4 regions of the Variovorax sp. OV084 genome follow, and region 4 is predicted to be linked to each of the others. Evidence: predicted binding sites of a transcription regulator. Region 4 holds the regulator's gene; each other region holds the start of a gene.
The links. The regulator LexA, encoded in region 4, represses DNA repair genes until DNA is damaged. The targets are predictions, from matches to a motif close to ACTGTATNNNNATACAGT.
Positions count from the first base shown of each region.

Region 1: a site for LexA is predicted at 1,721-1,738, ahead of BMW87_RS14125 (ATP-dependent helicase). Genes of this name have one in related genera too.
Region 2: a site for LexA is predicted at 1,913-1,930, ahead of BMW87_RS18210 (PA0069 family radical SAM protein). Genes of this name have one in related genera too.
Region 3: a site for LexA is predicted at 1,628-1,645, ahead of recA (recombinase RecA). Genes of this name have one in related genera too.

Region 1 is NZ_FOII01000004.1:290,299-294,271, reverse strand. Features, by position in the region: gene BMW87_RS14125 (ATP-dependent helicase) at 1-1,708, opposite strand, end outside; gene corA (magnesium/cobalt transporter CorA) at 1,936-2,922, shown strand; gene BMW87_RS14115 (phosphoketolase family protein) at 3,043-3,973, shown strand, end outside.
Region 2 is NZ_FOII01000006.1:192,142-196,114, forward strand. Features, by position in the region: gene BMW87_RS18205 (MarR family winged helix-turn-helix transcriptional regulator) at 243-797, shown strand; gene BMW87_RS18210 (PA0069 family radical SAM protein) at 794-1,888, opposite strand; gene BMW87_RS18215 (GbsR/MarR family transcriptional regulator) at 2,009-2,611, shown strand; gene BMW87_RS18220 (thiol-disulfide oxidoreductase DCC family protein) at 2,672-3,094, shown strand; gene BMW87_RS18225 (SAM-dependent methyltransferase) at 3,130-3,973, shown strand, end outside.
Region 3 is NZ_FOII01000003.1:236,061-240,033, forward strand. Features, by position in the region: gene recX (recombination regulator RecX) at 1-432, opposite strand, end outside; gene recA (recombinase RecA) at 475-1,581, opposite strand; gene BMW87_RS11195 (MarR family winged helix-turn-helix transcriptional regulator) at 1,728-2,213, shown strand; gene BMW87_RS11200 (response regulator transcription factor) at 2,277-2,948, shown strand; gene BMW87_RS11205 (sensor histidine kinase) at 3,004-3,973, shown strand, end outside.
Region 4 is NZ_FOII01000001.1:514,583-518,555, forward strand. Features, by position in the region: gene BMW87_RS02540 (MFS transporter) at 1-432, opposite strand, end outside; gene BMW87_RS02545 (D-2-hydroxyacid dehydrogenase family protein) at 429-1,436, opposite strand; gene BMW87_RS02550 (hypothetical protein) at 1,527-1,892, opposite strand; gene lexA (transcriptional repressor LexA) at 2,031-2,714, opposite strand; gene BMW87_RS02560 (asparaginase) at 2,788-3,753, shown strand; gene adk (adenylate kinase) at 3,802-3,973, opposite strand, start outside.

The DNA.
Region 1 (3,973 bases), on a different contig from region 4:
GGTCACTGGTGGCTTCGGGCGGGTCGAGCGTGAGTTCGGTGAGGAAGCGTTCGCGCGAGGCATATCCGGCCGCGAGCCGCGCCAGTTGCTCCACGTCTGCGCGCCGCACGCCGGAGGTGTCTTCGTACAGCCGCTCAAGGTGCGGCAGATACCAGTCCATTGCCAGCTCGACATCGGCCGGCCACTTCAGCGCGGGTGCGCGCAAGGCGGCGTAGGCCTCGGCAAAGTCGGCCCACTGCGCGCGTGCCGCGGAAGGCGGCACGAAGTCGCGCACCGCCGCAGCGGGGTCGGCCGCCTGGTCCATCGCATCGAGCAGGCGCGCGCCCGTGACAGGGCCGATGCCCGGGATCAGCTGCGTCACGCGAAAGCCCGCCATGCGACCGCGCGGGTTCTGCGCAAAGCGCAGCACCGCGAGCAGGTCCTTCACGTGCGAAGCCTCGAGAAACTTGAGCCCGCCGAACTTCACGAACGGGATGTTGCGCCGCGCCAGTTCGAGTTCGAGCGCCGCGCTGTGCGTCGAAGTGCGGAACAGCACCGCCTGCGACTTCAGCGCGAGCCCGCCCTCGCGGTGCGCCAGCACCTTGTCGGCCACCCAGCGCGCCTGCCCCGCTTCGTCGGGCACGAGCACCAGCAGCGGCTTGCCGGCCGAGGGCTTGTCGGTCCACAGCGTCTTGGCATGCCGCTCGGCCGCATGCGCGATCACGCGGTTCGAGACATCGAGGATCGGTTGCGTCGAACGGTAGTTGCGCTCCAGCGTGACCACGCGCGCGGCCTGCGTGAACTGCGACGGAAAGTCGAGGATGTTGCGCACCGTCGCGCCGCGAAAGGAATAGATCGACTGCGCGTCATCGCCCACCACTGTCACACCGCGCCCGTCGGGCTTGATCGCGAGCAGGATCGAAGCCTGCAGCAGATTGGTGTCCTGGTACTCGTCGACCAGCACGTGGTCGAAGCGCTCACCGATGTGCGCAGCCAGCGCGGGCTCGGCGGCCATCTCGGCCCAGTAGAGCAGCAGGTCGTCGTAGTCGAGCACGTTCTGCCGCTGCTTGGCCTCTACGTAGGCGCCGAACAGCTTCTTCAGTTCGGCCTCCCATTCGCCGCACCAGGGAAAGGCCTCCTTCAGCACATCGGCCAGCGGCGCGCGCGTGTTCACGCAGCGCGAGTAGATCGACAGGCAGGTGCCCTTGCGCGGAAAACGATTGACGGTGGAAGACAGGCCCAGCTCGTGGCGCATCAGCCCCATCAGGTCTTCGGCATCGCCGCGGTCGTGGATGGTGAAGTTCTCGTCGAGCCCGATCTGCGGCGCGTACTCGCGCAACAGCCGCGCGCCAATGCCGTGGAAGGTGCCGGCCCAAGGCAGCGCGGGCGGGGCTTCGGACTTCAGGCCGAGCACGCGTGCCAGCACCTGGCCTGCGCGGCGCTCCATCTCCTGCGCGGCACGGCGCGAGAAGGTCAGCAGCAGCAGGCGCTGCGGATCGACACCGCCGGCAATGAGGTGTGCGACACGGTGCGCCAGCGTGCTGGTCTTGCCCGAACCTGCGCCGGCGATCACGAGCAGTGGCCGATCGTCACGCTCGGCAATGGCTGCTCCCACCCCATGTTCGACCGCCGCGCGCTGCGCGTCGTTGAGCGTGGCCAACGCGGCGGCCAGGCGCTCGGCCTGGGTCTTCGCGGCAGCGGAAAAAACGGGGAGCGCAGCGGTCTGCATGGGCACGACTTTACTGTATGCCCGTCCAGTCCAGCCACCGTGCTGCCATGTGGCCGGTGACATAATCGCGCCTCGCTGCAACCGGAGATTCTTCCCAATGGAAACCGCCCCGTCTCGGCAGCTTTCAACTCCCTTTCACTGACGCGTTTTTCTTAGCGCACGTCGGGCCCGGGAATTGAAAGCGCCCCTCCCTCGCCCATCGTTCAGTCATTCCCGGGAGTGAGCCAATGCTCAACATCTTCACGCTCGCCAACGGCCGCCTCGTTCAGGAAGAAATCGAGGCGCTCGAAGAGCTCTCCAAGTTCCAGCCGATCTGGGTCGACCTCGAGTCGCCCACGCTCGAAGAAAAGCGCTGGATCAAGCAGTACTACGGCCTGTCCATTCCCGAAGACGCGATGGACGAGGACATCGAGGAGTCGGCCCGCTTCTACGAAGAAGACAACGGCGAGCTGCACATCCGCTCCGACTTCTTGATCGACGACGACGAAGACCCGCGCACCGTGCGGGTGGCCTTCATCCTCAACCAGCACAACACCGACCTGCGCAGTCGCGGCGTGCTGTTCTCGATCCACGACGAAGACGTGCCCGTGTTCCGCCTGCTGCGCATGCGTGCGCGCCGCGCACCGGGGCTGATCGAAGACGCCAAGGAAGTGATGCTCAAGCTCTTCGACGCCGACGCCGAATACTCGGCCGACACGCTGGAGAACATCTACGACGAGCTCGAAGTGGCCGGCAAGAAGGTGCTCTCGGGCAATGTCAGCGACGAGCTGGCCGGCGAAGTGCTCGGCGCCATCGCGCGGCAGGAAGACTTGAACGGCCGCATCCGCCGCAACGTGATGGACACGCGCCGCGCGGTCAGCTTCATGATGCGCAGCAAGATGCTCAACGCCGAGCAGTTCGAGGAAGCCCGGCAGATCCTGCGCGACATCGAGTCGCTCGACAACCACACGGCCTTCCTCTTCGACAAGATCAACTTCCTGATGGATGCGACCGTCGGTTTCATCAACATCAACCAGAACAAGACCATCAAGATCTTCTCGGTGGCCAGCGTCGCGCTGCTGCCGCCCACGCTGATCGCCAGCATCTACGGCATGAACTTCAAGTTCATGCCGGAGCTCGACTGGGCCATGGGCTATCCGTATGCCATCGTGCTGATGGCGGCCAGCGCGCTGGTGCCGATGTGGTACTTCCGCCGGCGCGGCTGGCTCAAGTAGCCTGAGCGGGGCGCGCCGGCGCGCGCAGCCTCACGGGCGCTTTCCTGACAGGGCGGTGCGCATGCGCGCCGCATGATGGTCCGATGGCCGGCGCCGCTTCGGTCCATCGGAGCCGTCCCCATGCCACATTCCCCCTCCCCTGCCATCCCCGCGCGCTTCGCGTTGCTCGACGCCTGGTGGCGCGCCGCCAACTACCTGTCCGCGGGGCAGATCTACCTGATGGGCAACCCGCTGCTGCGGGAGCCGCTGGCCCTCGAGCACATCAAGCCGCGCCTGCTCGGGCACTGGGGAACCACGCCGGGGCTCAACTTCATCTACGCCCACATGAACCGCGCCATCAACGCGCGCGACCTCGATGCCATCTTCATCGCCGGCCCCGGCCACGGCGGGCCGGGCGTGGTGGCCAGCACCTACCTCGAAGGCACCTACACCGAGGTCTACCCGCACATCTCGCGCGACACCGAAGGCCTGAAGCGGCTGTTCACGCAGTTCTCGTTTCCGGGCGGCATCCCGAGCCATGTGTCGCCGGAAACGCCGGGGTCGATCCATGAGGGCGGCGAGCTCGGCTATTCGCTGCTGCATGCGTACGGCGCGGTGTTCGACAACCCCGAGCTGCTGGCCTGCTGCGTCATCGGCGACGGCGAGGCCGAAACCGGCGCGCTCGCGGCCAGCTGGCATTCCAACAAGTTCCTCAACCCCGCGCGCGACGGCGCGGTGCTGCCGATCCTGCATCTCAACGGCTACAAGATCGCCGGCCCAACCGTGCTCGCGCGAGTCGGCGACGAGCAGCTCACGCAGCTGATGCGCGGCCACGGCTACGAACCGCGCTTCGTGTCGGGCCACGACCCCGCGCTGATGCACGGCCTGATGGCGGACGCACTCGACGCTTCGCTCGATGCGATCCGTGCAATCCAGGTGGAGGCGCGCTCGGACGGCTTCGGACAGCGGCATCGCTGGCCGATGATCGTGCTGCGCTCGCCCAAGGGCTGGACCGGGCCGAAGACGGTGGACGGCGTGCGCATCGAAGGCACGCAGCGCGCGCACCAGGTGC
Region 2 (3,973 bases), on a different contig from region 4:
GCTATCGATCGATAACTGAAATGCAATCACACGGTGCCATTCGGCACAGGCACGATTACATCGACACTGAGCAGAAGCTGACCAATTGACCTTGACGAGTGTTCAAAAAAACCTGCATATCAATACTTACTCCGGCACTATTTATCCTTTGTTGCTTTGTTATAAACAGGCAGTCAATAGTTAATCTAATCAATCACTTGCCGCCAAAGCGGCTTGGCCACAGTTCTTCATTTCCGACTCGCATGCAAGCTTTTCCCAATGCAGATGCCTTGCGCGATCCGCGCTCCCTGGACGACCTGCTCCTGTACCGGCTGTCGCGCGCGGTTCGTGCCTGCAGCGGCATGGCAACCCGCCTGGTCGAGGGCGGCTTCGGCATCACGCATCGCGAGTGGGGAATGATCGGCATGCTCGCGCAGATCGGCGAGATCACCTCCTCCGCATTTGCCGAGCGCCTGCAGCTGGACCGTGTGCGCACTTCGCGCGGCCTGCGCAGCCTCAGCGAGAAGAAACTGGTGGAGCGGCGCCAGGATGCGCAGGACGGCCGCGAAGTGCACGTGCGCCTGAGCTCCACCGGCCGCGAGCTCTGCGACGCGCTGTTTCCGCGGGTCGCCCGCCTCAACATGGATCTTCTCGACGGCATCGACGCGGAGCACCTCGACATCTTTCTCGAGTGCCTGCACCGGCTCGAATTGCGCGGCAGGGAACTGAGCGCGCTGGGCGTGGTCCCCGAAAAAGCCGACCGCCGCTCGGGCGGCACGCGCCATCGATGGCCCGAGTGCGCGCCTGAGTACGGCTAGAACAAGTTGCCCTGCCCCGCAGCCCCAGGCGGCCGGAACGCGGTGACATCCAGCGGAATGCGCTCGCGGTTGTAGCCGAGACGGTTCGTGGCCTTCTCGAAGCGCTGGTGGATCAGGTCGGCCCACAGGCCCGAGCCCTTCATGCGCGTGGCGAAGTCGGCGTCGTAGTCCTTGCCGCCGCGCATCTCGTGGATGCGCGCCATGATGCGGTCGGCGCGCTGCGGGTAGTGCAGCATCAGCCATTCCTTGAAGAGCGGCGCCACCTCCCACGGCAGCCGCACCACCGTGTAGAAGGCGCTGCGCGCGCCGGCCTCCCACGCGGCTTCGAGCACCTGCTCCATGTCTTCGGTGACGAAGGGAATCTGCGGCGCCACGCTCACGCCGACCGGCACGCCGGCATCGGTCAGCGTGCGGATGGTGCGCAGCCGGCGATGCGGCGCGGCGGCGCGCGGCTCCAGCTTGCGGGCGAGTTCGCCGTCGAGCGTGGTCACGGTCACGTATACGGCCACCAGGTGGTCGGCCGCCATGGGCGCGATCAGGTCGAGGTCGCGCTCGATGGCGCTCGACTTGGTCACCAGCGCGAACGGATGCCGCGTTTCCTGCAACAACTCGATGATCGAACGCGTGAGCCGAAGATCGCGCTCGATGGGCTGGTAGCAGTCGGTGGCGGTGCCGACGGCGATGTAGCTGGGTTTGTAACTCTTGCGCCCGAGCTCGGTGCGCAGCACCTCGACGATGTTGCGCTTGGCGATGAGCTTGGTCTCGAAGTCGAGTCCGGGCGAGAGATTCAGGTAGCTGTGCGTGGGCCGGGCGAAGCAGTAGATGCAGCCATGTTCGCAACCGCGGTACGGATTGAGCGATCGGTCGAAGTAGATGTCGGGCGAGTCGTTCCCGTTGAGCACCGACTTCACGTCCTCGAAGCGCACCTCGGTGGCAATGGGCTGGAGCTCATCGGCCTCGGCCACGCCTTCTTCGAGCGTGCCCCAGCCGTCGTCGAAGGCGTTGCGCTCGTCCTTCGAGAAACGATGCGCGATATGCGTGGCCGCGCCGCGGCCCTTGATGGCATGAATGGGGATCCGGGCAGCTGGCATGGCAACTCCTTCGAGGCTGGATTTACTGTTTATTCATACAGTATTCCACTGATTCACTGTTGTCGCCAGTTTTTCAATTTCTCTATTGACAGAAATTTCATAAATCCTAAACTCGACGCCATGGAACTCACCGACATTCAACGCAAGTTCGTCCTGCACTGGGGCGAAATGGGCTCCATGTGGGGCGTCAACCGCACCGTCTCGCAGATCCACGCCCTGCTCTTCGCACACGGCAAGCCGATGAACGCCGAGGAGCTGTGCGACACGCTCGGCGTCGCCCGCTCCAACATCAGCAACAGCCTGAAGGAGCTGCAGGCCTGGAATCTCGTGCGCGTAACCCACACGCTGGGCGACCGGCGCGACTATTTCGAGACCAGCGTCGACGTGTGGGAGCTGTTCCGCACCGTCGTGCGCGAACGCAAGGAACGCGAATTCGACCCCACCGTCCGCGTGCTGCGCGAGCTGGTCTCCAGCCCCGACTTCCAGAAAGAACCGGCCGATGCACAGGACCGCATCCGCTCCACCATGGAACTCATGGACAAGCTCGCCACCTGGGCCGACGAAATGCTGCGGCTGTCGCCCGGCACGCTCGACAAGGTGATGACGCTGGGCGCGAGCGTGCAGAGGTTCGTGCGCGGCGATACCGCTGCGACCGGCAAGGGCGGCAAGGGCGGCAAGGACGAAGACCCGGACGCGCACCATGCCAGCCTGCCGATGATCTGAGCCCCCTTTTTTTGCCCTTCAATTTCTGTTTTGACAGAAATATCGAGAACCAAAAACAACATGAGCCACACCGCCCTTCCTGCCTACCCGCTCACGATCTACTTCGACGCAAGCTGCGCGATCTGCTCGGCCGAAATGGGCAGCCTCAAGGCGCGCGATGCGGGGGGGCGGCTGCAACTGGTCGACTGCTCGCCAGTAGCATTCAGCAGCGGCCCTGCTCCGCGCGACGCGCTGATGGCGGCCATCCATGTGTCGGACGCCGAAGGCCGGGTGTTCATCGGCGTGCCCGCGATCCGCATCTGCCGCACAGCGGTCGGCTTGTCGAGCGGCAGCTTCCTGCTCGACCTGCCGATCGTCGCGCCGCTGGCCGACCGCGCCTATGCACTGCTGGCGCGCAACCGCTACCGCATTCCGCGCTGGCTGGCCGCAAGGCTGGCCGGGCGCGTCGCGCCTTCCTGCGACGACGGCAACTGCCGCCTCTGAGAACCAACGAACAAGCAACCACCGAGGGAATCGCCATGCCCACCGTCTTCCAGCCCGACTTCCGCGTGCCGCACGAAACGCCCCTGCGCACCCCGGCAAGCCACGCCAGCGCGCCCATCACGACCGAGGACACGCAGGACTACTTCACCGAAGTAGCGATCGACTACAGCGCCTGGAGCCCCAGCTACAACATGCACTTCGGCTTCTGGCGCGCGGGCCTGAACCCGCTGCGGCGCGAAGGCATGCTGGTGGAGATGAACCGCGCGGTCGGCCGTGCGCTGCAGCTCGGCGACGCACAGCCCGGCACCGCGCACCGCCGCTGCGTGATCGACATGGGTTGCGGCGCCGGCGCCACCGCGCGCACGCTGGTCGGCGACGATCCGTCGCTCTACGCCATCACCGTGACCAACGTCGCCGTGCAGAACCGCATCGCCGCGAAGCTCGACGCCGCTGCTGGCGTGGCCGACCGCATGGCGCACCTCGAAGCCGACTACACGCGCACCGGCCTGCCCGCCTCACAGGCAGATGGCGCGTGGGCTGTCGAAAGCGCCTGCTATGCCGACGGCACCGCCAAGGCCGACTTCATCCGCGAAGCCGCACGGCTGCTGAAGCCCGGTGCGCGCCTCGCGGTTGTCGACGGCTTTCTGCTGCGGCCCCGGCCCGGCCGCCTGGCCAACTGGCTGCACCGCCTGTGGGCCGACAGCTGGGCCGTGCCCACGCTGGCCGTGCGCGAAGACTTCGTCGCCGCGCTGGGCGAGCACGGCTTCGACGACATCGAGGTGAAGTCGCTGCGCTGGCGCGTGGCGCCCAGCGCGCTGCACATCCCGGTGCTGGCCACCCGCTTCACGCTGGCCGAGCTCTGGAAGGCGCGCGGCAAGC
Region 3 (3,973 bases), on a different contig from region 4:
CCTGAGTACCTTGGACACGACGGCGCCCGAAAAACCGCGCGCCATCAGGAATCGCATCTGCTTGGCCCGCTCCTTCGCGTCAGCGGGCGGCGCGTCGAAGCGGTGGCGCCACAGGGCCGTGGCGCGTTCGACTTCTGTTTCCTGCAGCCCAGCTATCGCTTCGGCGATGGCCTCGGGCGCGATGCCCTTGGCCTGCAGCTCCTGCTTTACCCGCAGCGCGCCCGAGCGGGCAGCGCGCTGGTTGAGTACAGAGGCCACCACGCGCGGCTCGCTGATGAAGTCTTTCGCTGCCAGCTCGTCGAGCGCCTTTGCCAGCGTGCCGGGCTCTTCTTCATGCTTTGCCAGCTTGCGCTCCAGCTCCGCGCGCGAATGTTCGCGCTGGCTCAGCAGGCGCAGTGCGCGGCCTTTGAGGGACGGGGCGTTGAATGCCATTCGGGGGTCGCTCGCGCGGCCCCCGGGGAGCCGCGCTCTGGCTTATTCGCCCTTGTCGGCCTTCTCGGCCTTGGCAGCCTTCTGCGGCTTCTCGGGCGTAGCGCCGGCATCGGCGGCCAGCAGCGGGATGCCCAGCGACTCGCGCACCTTGTTCTCGATCTCGCGCGACAGCTCGGGGTTCTCGCGCAGGAACTCGCGGGCGTTGTCGCGGCCCTGGCCGATCTTCTCGCCGTTGTAGGCGTACCAGGCGCCCGACTTGTCGACGATCTTGGCGGTCACGCCCATGTCGATGATCTCGCCTTCGCGGCTGATGCCTTCGCCGAACAGGATGTCGAACTCCGCCGTCTTGAACGGGGGCGAGACCTTGTTCTTCACCACCTTCACCTTGGTTTCGTTGCCGATGGCCTCGTCGCCCTTCTTGATGGTGCCGATGCGGCGGATGTCCAGGCGCACCGAGGCGTAGAACTTCAGCGCGTTGCCGCCGGTAGTGGTTTCGGGCGAGCCGAACATCACGCCGATCTTCATGCGGATCTGGTTGATGAAGATGACCATGCAGTTGGTCTTCTTGATCGTGGCCGTGAGCTTGCGCAGCGCCTGGCTCATCAGGCGGGCCTGCAGGCCGGGCAGCGAGTCGCCCATTTCGCCTTCGATTTCAGCCTTGGGCGTGAGCGCGGCGACCGAGTCGATGACGATCAGGTCGACGGCGCCGGAGCGCACCAGCGAGTCGACGATTTCAAGGGCCTGCTCGCCGGTGTCGGGCTGGCTGATCAGCAGGTCGGACAGGTTCACGCCGAGCTTCTGGGCGTATTGCACGTCGAGGGCGTGCTCGGCGTCGACGAAGGCGCAGGTGCCGGCCTGCTTCTGCATGGCGGCAATGACTTGCAGCGTGAGCGTGGTCTTGCCCGACGATTCCGGGCCGTAGATTTCGATCACGCGGCCGCGCGGCAGGCCGCCGACGCCCAGCGCGATGTCCAGGCCCAGCGAGCCGGTGGAAACCACCTGGATGTCTTCGAGCGCCTCGCCTTCGCCGAGCCGCATGATCGTGCCCTTGCCGAACTGCTTTTCGATCTGGGCCAGCGCGGCTTGCAGCGCCTTGGCTTTTTCACTGTTGGCGACCGAGATGCTTGCGCCCTTGACGACTGCGTCCATGTGGAAACTCCTTGAAAATCAACGGTTTGTGTTGGGTTTCATCCGATCTGCTTTTAACTACAGGCTGGATGCTTGAACAGTAGTGTAGGGGCTGATGGGTTGGCGTAAACCCATTTTTTGGTCAGTTTGCTTTACCATTTGCCGCCATGGCAGAAGCCGCTTTCCCGACCGACCCCGATGCCTGGCGCCAGACCCACCTGGGCCGCCTGCTCGGCCACGCCATGCGTCGCTTCGACGAGCGCGTGCTGGAGTTGATGGCGCACGACGTCGACGTGCCGCTGGCGCTGTCGAACCTCGCGGCGCGCGCGCAGGTGAGCGCGGCGCACATCCACATCACGCGGCACCTGGCGCGCGAGGGCTCGCGCCTCACGGAACTGGCCGAGCGCGCGGGCATGACCAAGCAGGCAATGGGGGCGCTGGTCGACCAGTGCGAAGCCTGGGGGCTGGTCACGCGCGGGCCCGATCCGCTCGATGCGCGGGCGCGGCGCGTGCTCTTCACCGCCGACGGGCTGGCCTGGCTCGACGCCTTCCGCAGCGCGGTGACGCAGGCCGAGAGCGAGTTCCGAAGCAGCGTCGGCGACGAGATCGCCACCGTGGTAACCATCGGACTGGAAGCCTACACAGCGGGCTAGACTCGCCCCAGAGACAAATGTGAACGGCGCCGGTTTGGCGCTCGAACAGGCCGGAGGTGACGCATGCGGATTCTGATTGCCGAAGACGACCAGGTGCTGGCCGATGCCCTGCTGCGCAGCCTGCGCACCTCGGGCGCGGCGGTCGACCACGTGGCGAACGGCTCGCAGGCCGACACCGCGCTCATGACACACGACGAGTTCGACCTGCTGATCCTCGACCTTGGGCTGCCCAGCCTGCACGGCATCGAGATCCTCAAGCGCCTGCGCGCGCGCGGCTCGCAGCTGCCGGTGCTGGTGCTCACCGCGGCCGACAGCGTCGAGGAACGCGTCAAGGGCCTGGACCACGGCGCCGACGACTACATGGCCAAGCCCTTCAGCCTGCAGGAGCTCGAAGCGCGCGTGCGCGCTCTCACGCGGCGCGGCATGGGCACCACCAGCAACGCGATCCGCCACGGCCCGCTGGTGTACGACCAGGCCGGCCGCGTCGCCACCATCGACGGCAAGATGATCGAGCTGTCGGCGCGCGAACTAGGGCTGCTCGAAGTGCTGCTGCAACGCGCCGGCCGGCTGGTGAGCAAGGACCAGCTGGTCGACCGCCTGTGCGAATGGGGCGAGGAGGTGAGCCTCAACGCCATCGAGGTCTACATCCACCGCTTGCGCAAGAAGATCGAGAAGGGGCCGGTGCGCATCGCGACGGTGCGCGGGCTGGGCTACTGCCTCGAAAAGATCCAGTGACGACGACGCGGCAGCCGCCACGCGCGAGCGGCGGCACGCCGGAGGACTCGGCGCGATGAAGCTCTTTCAGCGCGCGCAGCGCTCGCTTTTCGGCGAGATCCTCGACTGGATGCTCACGCCGCTGCTGCTGCTGGTGCCGGTGAGCATCGGCGTCACATGGCTGGTGGCGCAGGGCATTGCCAACGCGCCCTTCGACCGCGCGCTCGAACACAACGTGAAGGCTCTGGCCGAGCTGGTGACGGTGAAGGAAGGGCATACGCAGTTCGTGCTGTCGCAATCGGCGCGCGAGATCTTGCGGGCCGACGACGCCGGCCATGTGTACTACCAGCTGCTCGACGGCCACGACACGCTGCTGAGCGGCGAGCGCGACATTCCGATGCCCGGCCTCGACGAGCCGCTGCCGGCCGGCCAGGTGTTCCTGCACAACAGCGCCCTGCATGGCAAGGAAGTGCGCGTGGCCTCGATGTGGATCGCCAGCGGCACCGACGACGTGCCGCCCACGCTGCTGCAGCTGGCCGAGACGCGCGAGAAGCAGTCGGTGCTCGCGGCCGAGATCATCAAGGGCGTGCTGCTGCCGCAGTTCGCCATCCTGCCGCTGGCAGTGCTGCTGATCTGGCTGGCGCTGGTGCGCGGCATCAAGCCGCTGTCGGTGGTGGAGGCGCGTATCCGCGAGCGGCGCCCGGGCGACCTGAGCCCGCTCGACGAATCGTCGGTGCCGCTGGAAGTGGTGCCGCTGGTGTCGTCGGTGAATGAACTGCTCGACAAGCTCAACGATTCGATAGGCACGCAGAAGCGCTTTCTGGCCGACGCGGCGCACCAGCTGAAGACGCCGCTCGCGGGCCTGCGCATGCAGGCCGACCTGGCGCAGCGCGAAGGCGCCAATGCCGACGAGCTCAAGCAATCGCTCAAGCAGATCGGCCGCGCGAGCAAGCGCGCCACGCACACGGTGAACCAGCTGCTGTCGCTGGCGCGCGCCGAAGGCAACAGCGCCAATGCGCACCACCAGCCCTGCGATCTGGCGAAGC
Region 4 (3,973 bases):
TGCCATCGACCAGCCGAGGAAGACGAAGGTGACGGCGCGTCCGCGATGCTCGGGCGGCACCAGCATGCCGGCGCAGGCCGCAGCCTGGGGCGTGAAGATGGCCGGCGCGATCACCGTGAGCATGCGCACCGGCAGCAGGGCACCGAAGCTCGGCATCAGCGCACAGAGAACGTGGCCGGCGGCGTACCAGAGCAGGGTGATGGCCAGCAGCTGCCGACGGTCCCAGCCCGCGACCGCGGCGGCCAGCAACGGAGCGCCGATGCACATCACCGCGGCGGCGGCAGTGATCAGTTGCCCCGCGGTGGCGACCGTGACCGAGAGCGATGCGCTGATTTCATTGAGCGTGCCGGGCACCACCATCACGCCCGTGCCGATCACGAAATTGCCAACGAGCAACGCCCAGAGCGCACCCTGTGGCGCTGGCCGCCTCACCGGCGGACCTGCAGCGCGCCGGGATTCACGATGTTCGTGGGGTTGCCGTTGATGTAGCTCACGACGTTGTCGAAGGCCTGCCCGAAATAGCTCTCGTAGCTTTCCTGCTCGACGTAGCCGATGTGCGGCGTGCAGATGCAGTTCTCGAGGCGCAGCAGCGCGTGGCCTTGCAACGGCGGTTCGCTCTCGAACACGTCGATGGCGGCCAGCCCGGGGCGGCCGCGGTTGAGTGCGGCGAGCAGGGCGTCGGCTTCGACCAGTTCGGCGCGCGAGGTGTTGACGAAAAGCGCCGTCGGCTTCATGCGCGAGAGGTCTTCCAGCGTGATGAGGCCGTTGGTTTCTTCGTTGAGCCGCAGATGCACCGACAGCACGTCTGCAGCGGCGAAGAACTCGTGGCGGTTCTGCGCGACCTGGAAGCCGTCGGAACGGGCCTTGGCGCAGCTGGCTTCACGGCCCCAGATCACGACCTGCATTCCGAAGGCCTGCCCATAGCGCGCGACCAGCTGGCCGATGCGGCCATAGCCCCAGATGCACAGCGTCTTGCCCTTGAGTACCGAGCCGAGCCCGAAGTTGGGCGGCATCGAGGCCGACTTGAGGCCTGACTGTTGCCAAGCACCGTGCTTGAGGTTGCTGATGTACTGGGGCAGCCGGCGCATGGCAGCCATGATGAGCGCCCAGGTGAGCTCCGCAGGCGCCTGCGGAGAGCCCGAGCCTTCCGCCACCGCCACGCCGCGCTCGGTGCAGGCTGCGACGTCGATATGCCCGGCGACGCGCCCGGTCTGCGAGATGAGCTTGAGCTTGGGTAGCTTCTCGATCAGCTGGCGCGAGATATGGGTGCGCTCGCGGATCAGCACGATCACGTCGGCATCCTTGAGGCGGACCGATAGTTGCCCGATGCCCTTCACCGTGTTGGTGTAGACCTTGGCCGCGTACGCGTCCAGCTTGGCGGCGCAGCGCAATTTGCGCACGGCGTCCTGGTAATCGTCGAGGATCACAATGTTCATGGCGTGCCATTGTGCCTCGCAGCATTGGAATGTCGTGCCCGTGAACGTTTGGATACCCGCCCCCACAGCCGCTCGCAGGGGTGTTCGGGCTCAATGCAGGCGTGTCGAGCGCGGGGCCGTGGCCATGGTTTCGGCGGTTTCGAGTGCTGCCAGCCGGTCGAGTTCGGCGCAGACGTCGGCCATGCGGCCAGAGATCACGACGCGGTTGCTGTGCTGCTGGCCCTTGCCGTCGACCACGCGGACCACGCGCAACGGGCGCGCCGGTGCTGTGGGCGTTGCAGTGCCGCTGGAGCGGGCAGTGCAGGCGGGGCGTACTGCCACATAGCGCAATCCGGCCGAGGTTTCAGCTGCGTCGAGGTGATCCCTGCGGTGAGGGCGGCGTGCCGGCATCAGGCGGTTGGCCAGCGATTGCAGCGGCATCCAGAAATCAGCGATGGCGAGGAGGGCGATTCCCATGTGAACTCCAAAAAAGTATGAGGTTGAACACAGGCAGGATTTCTTGAATCGGCCGCGACAGGGTGATGGCGACTCTTCGCCATACGCCCGCCACCTGTTGCTGCCGGATGGGGTGCTGCGGAAAGCAGGCCGTGAGGCCTACATCAGCATGGTGTTGCGGATGAGCCCCACTGCGAGGCCTTCGATTTCGAACGGCTCGCCGGGCTGGACGATGATGGTCGGGTAGTCGGGGTTCTCGGCGTGCAGCTCGATGACCTGCTTGTTGCGCTTCAGGCGCTTGACGGTCACTTCGTCACCCAGGCGCGCGACCACGATCTGGCCGTTGCGCGCTTCCTTGGTGGCTTGCACCGCGAGAAGGTCGCCATCCATGATGCCGGCGTCGCGCATCGACATGCCGCGCACCTTGAGCAGGTAGTCGGGCTGGCGCTGGAACAACGTGTTCTCGACGTAGTAGGTCTGGTCGACGTGCTCTTGCGCGAGGATGGGGGAGCCGGCTGCGACGCGACCGATGAGCGGCAACGCCAGTTGGGCCATGCCGGGCAGCGAGAGCGAGAACTGGCCGCCCTCGCGGTGGCGCGTTTCATTGAGAGAGCGCAGGGCGTCGCCCTTGAGGCGGATGCCGCGGGAGGTGCCGCTGACCAGCTCGATGACGCCCTTGCGGGCTAGTGCCTGCAGGTGCTCTTCGGCGGCGTTGGCCGACTTGAACCCGAGCTCATTGGCGATTTCGGCGCGCGTGGGTGGCGCACCGGTGCGTGCGATGGCGCTCTGGATGAGATCCAGGATCTGCTGCTGGCGGGCTGTAAGCTTCACGGCGAACTGCATATGTGGTTCCTTGCGGCACTGGCTAGATATCCAGTACCTGTATTTTTAACCAGTTTTTAAAAGTTGACAAGCCATGGTCAATTCCTCTTCGCCTGAAGTGCGCCGTCGTGTGGTGGTTTTGGGCACCGGCGGCACCATTGCCGGCCGGGCCGCCAGCAGCGGCGACAACATCGGCTACACCGCCGGGCAGGTGGGCGTGGCCGACCTGCTGGGCGGGATCGAGGCGCCCGAGGGCGTCGCTCTGGAGGCAGAGCAGGTGGCGCAGGTCGACAGCAAGGACATGTCGTTCGACATCTGGCAGCAGTTGGCCCGACGCTGTGCGCACTGGTTGGCGCAGGCCGACGTGGCGGGTGTGGTGATCACGCATGGCACCGACACGCTCGAAGAGACGGCGTTCTTCCTGCACTCGGTGCTGGCTCCGTCCAAGCCCGTGGTGCTCACCTGCGCGATGCGCCCGGCCACCGCACTGGCGCCCGATGGACCGCAGAACGTGCGCGACGCCATCAGCGTTGCCGCGACGGAAGGCGCACGGGGCGTGACCGTGGTGTGCGCCGGCGCAATCCACAGCGGCATCGACATCCAGAAAGTGCACACCTACCGACTCGATGCTTTTGCTTCAGGTGATGCGGGGCCGGTCGGCTACGTCGAGGAAGGAGAGGTACGCCGTGTCCGGGAGTGGCCTGAGGGATCGGCGTCGCAGGCGTCGAAGCTCTTCGAGGCGACCAGCGTGCAGTGGCCCCGCGTCGAGATCGTCATGAGCCATGCCGGCGCCAGCGGAGCTGTGATCGAAGCCCTGCTGCAGCACGGCGCTGCCGGGCCCGTGCGCGGGCTGGTGCTCGCCGCCACCGGCAACGGCACCCTGCACCATGCGTTGGAAGCGTCAGCGCTCAAGGCGCAGGACGCGGGCGTTGCGGTGGTTCGAGCTACTCGCTGCGCGAATGGACGCATCCTGCCGAAGGCCGGGGATCAGCTCCGCGATGCGGGTGCGCTGACGCCCGTGAAGGCGCGCATCGCGCTGATGCTGGAACTGCTGGGGTGAAAACAAAACCGCCCCATTGAAGGGGCGGTTTCGGAAATCAGATCAGGATCAGCTGCTCAGTGCAGCCAGCGCACGCTGCGTGATCTCGTCAACCGTGCCCACGCCCTTGATGGCACGGTACTTCGGCGCGGCGGCCGGGTCGGTCTTGGCCCAGGCGGAGTAGTAGTCGACCAGCGGGCGTGTCTGCTGGCTGTACACGTCGAGCCGCTTGCGTACGGTT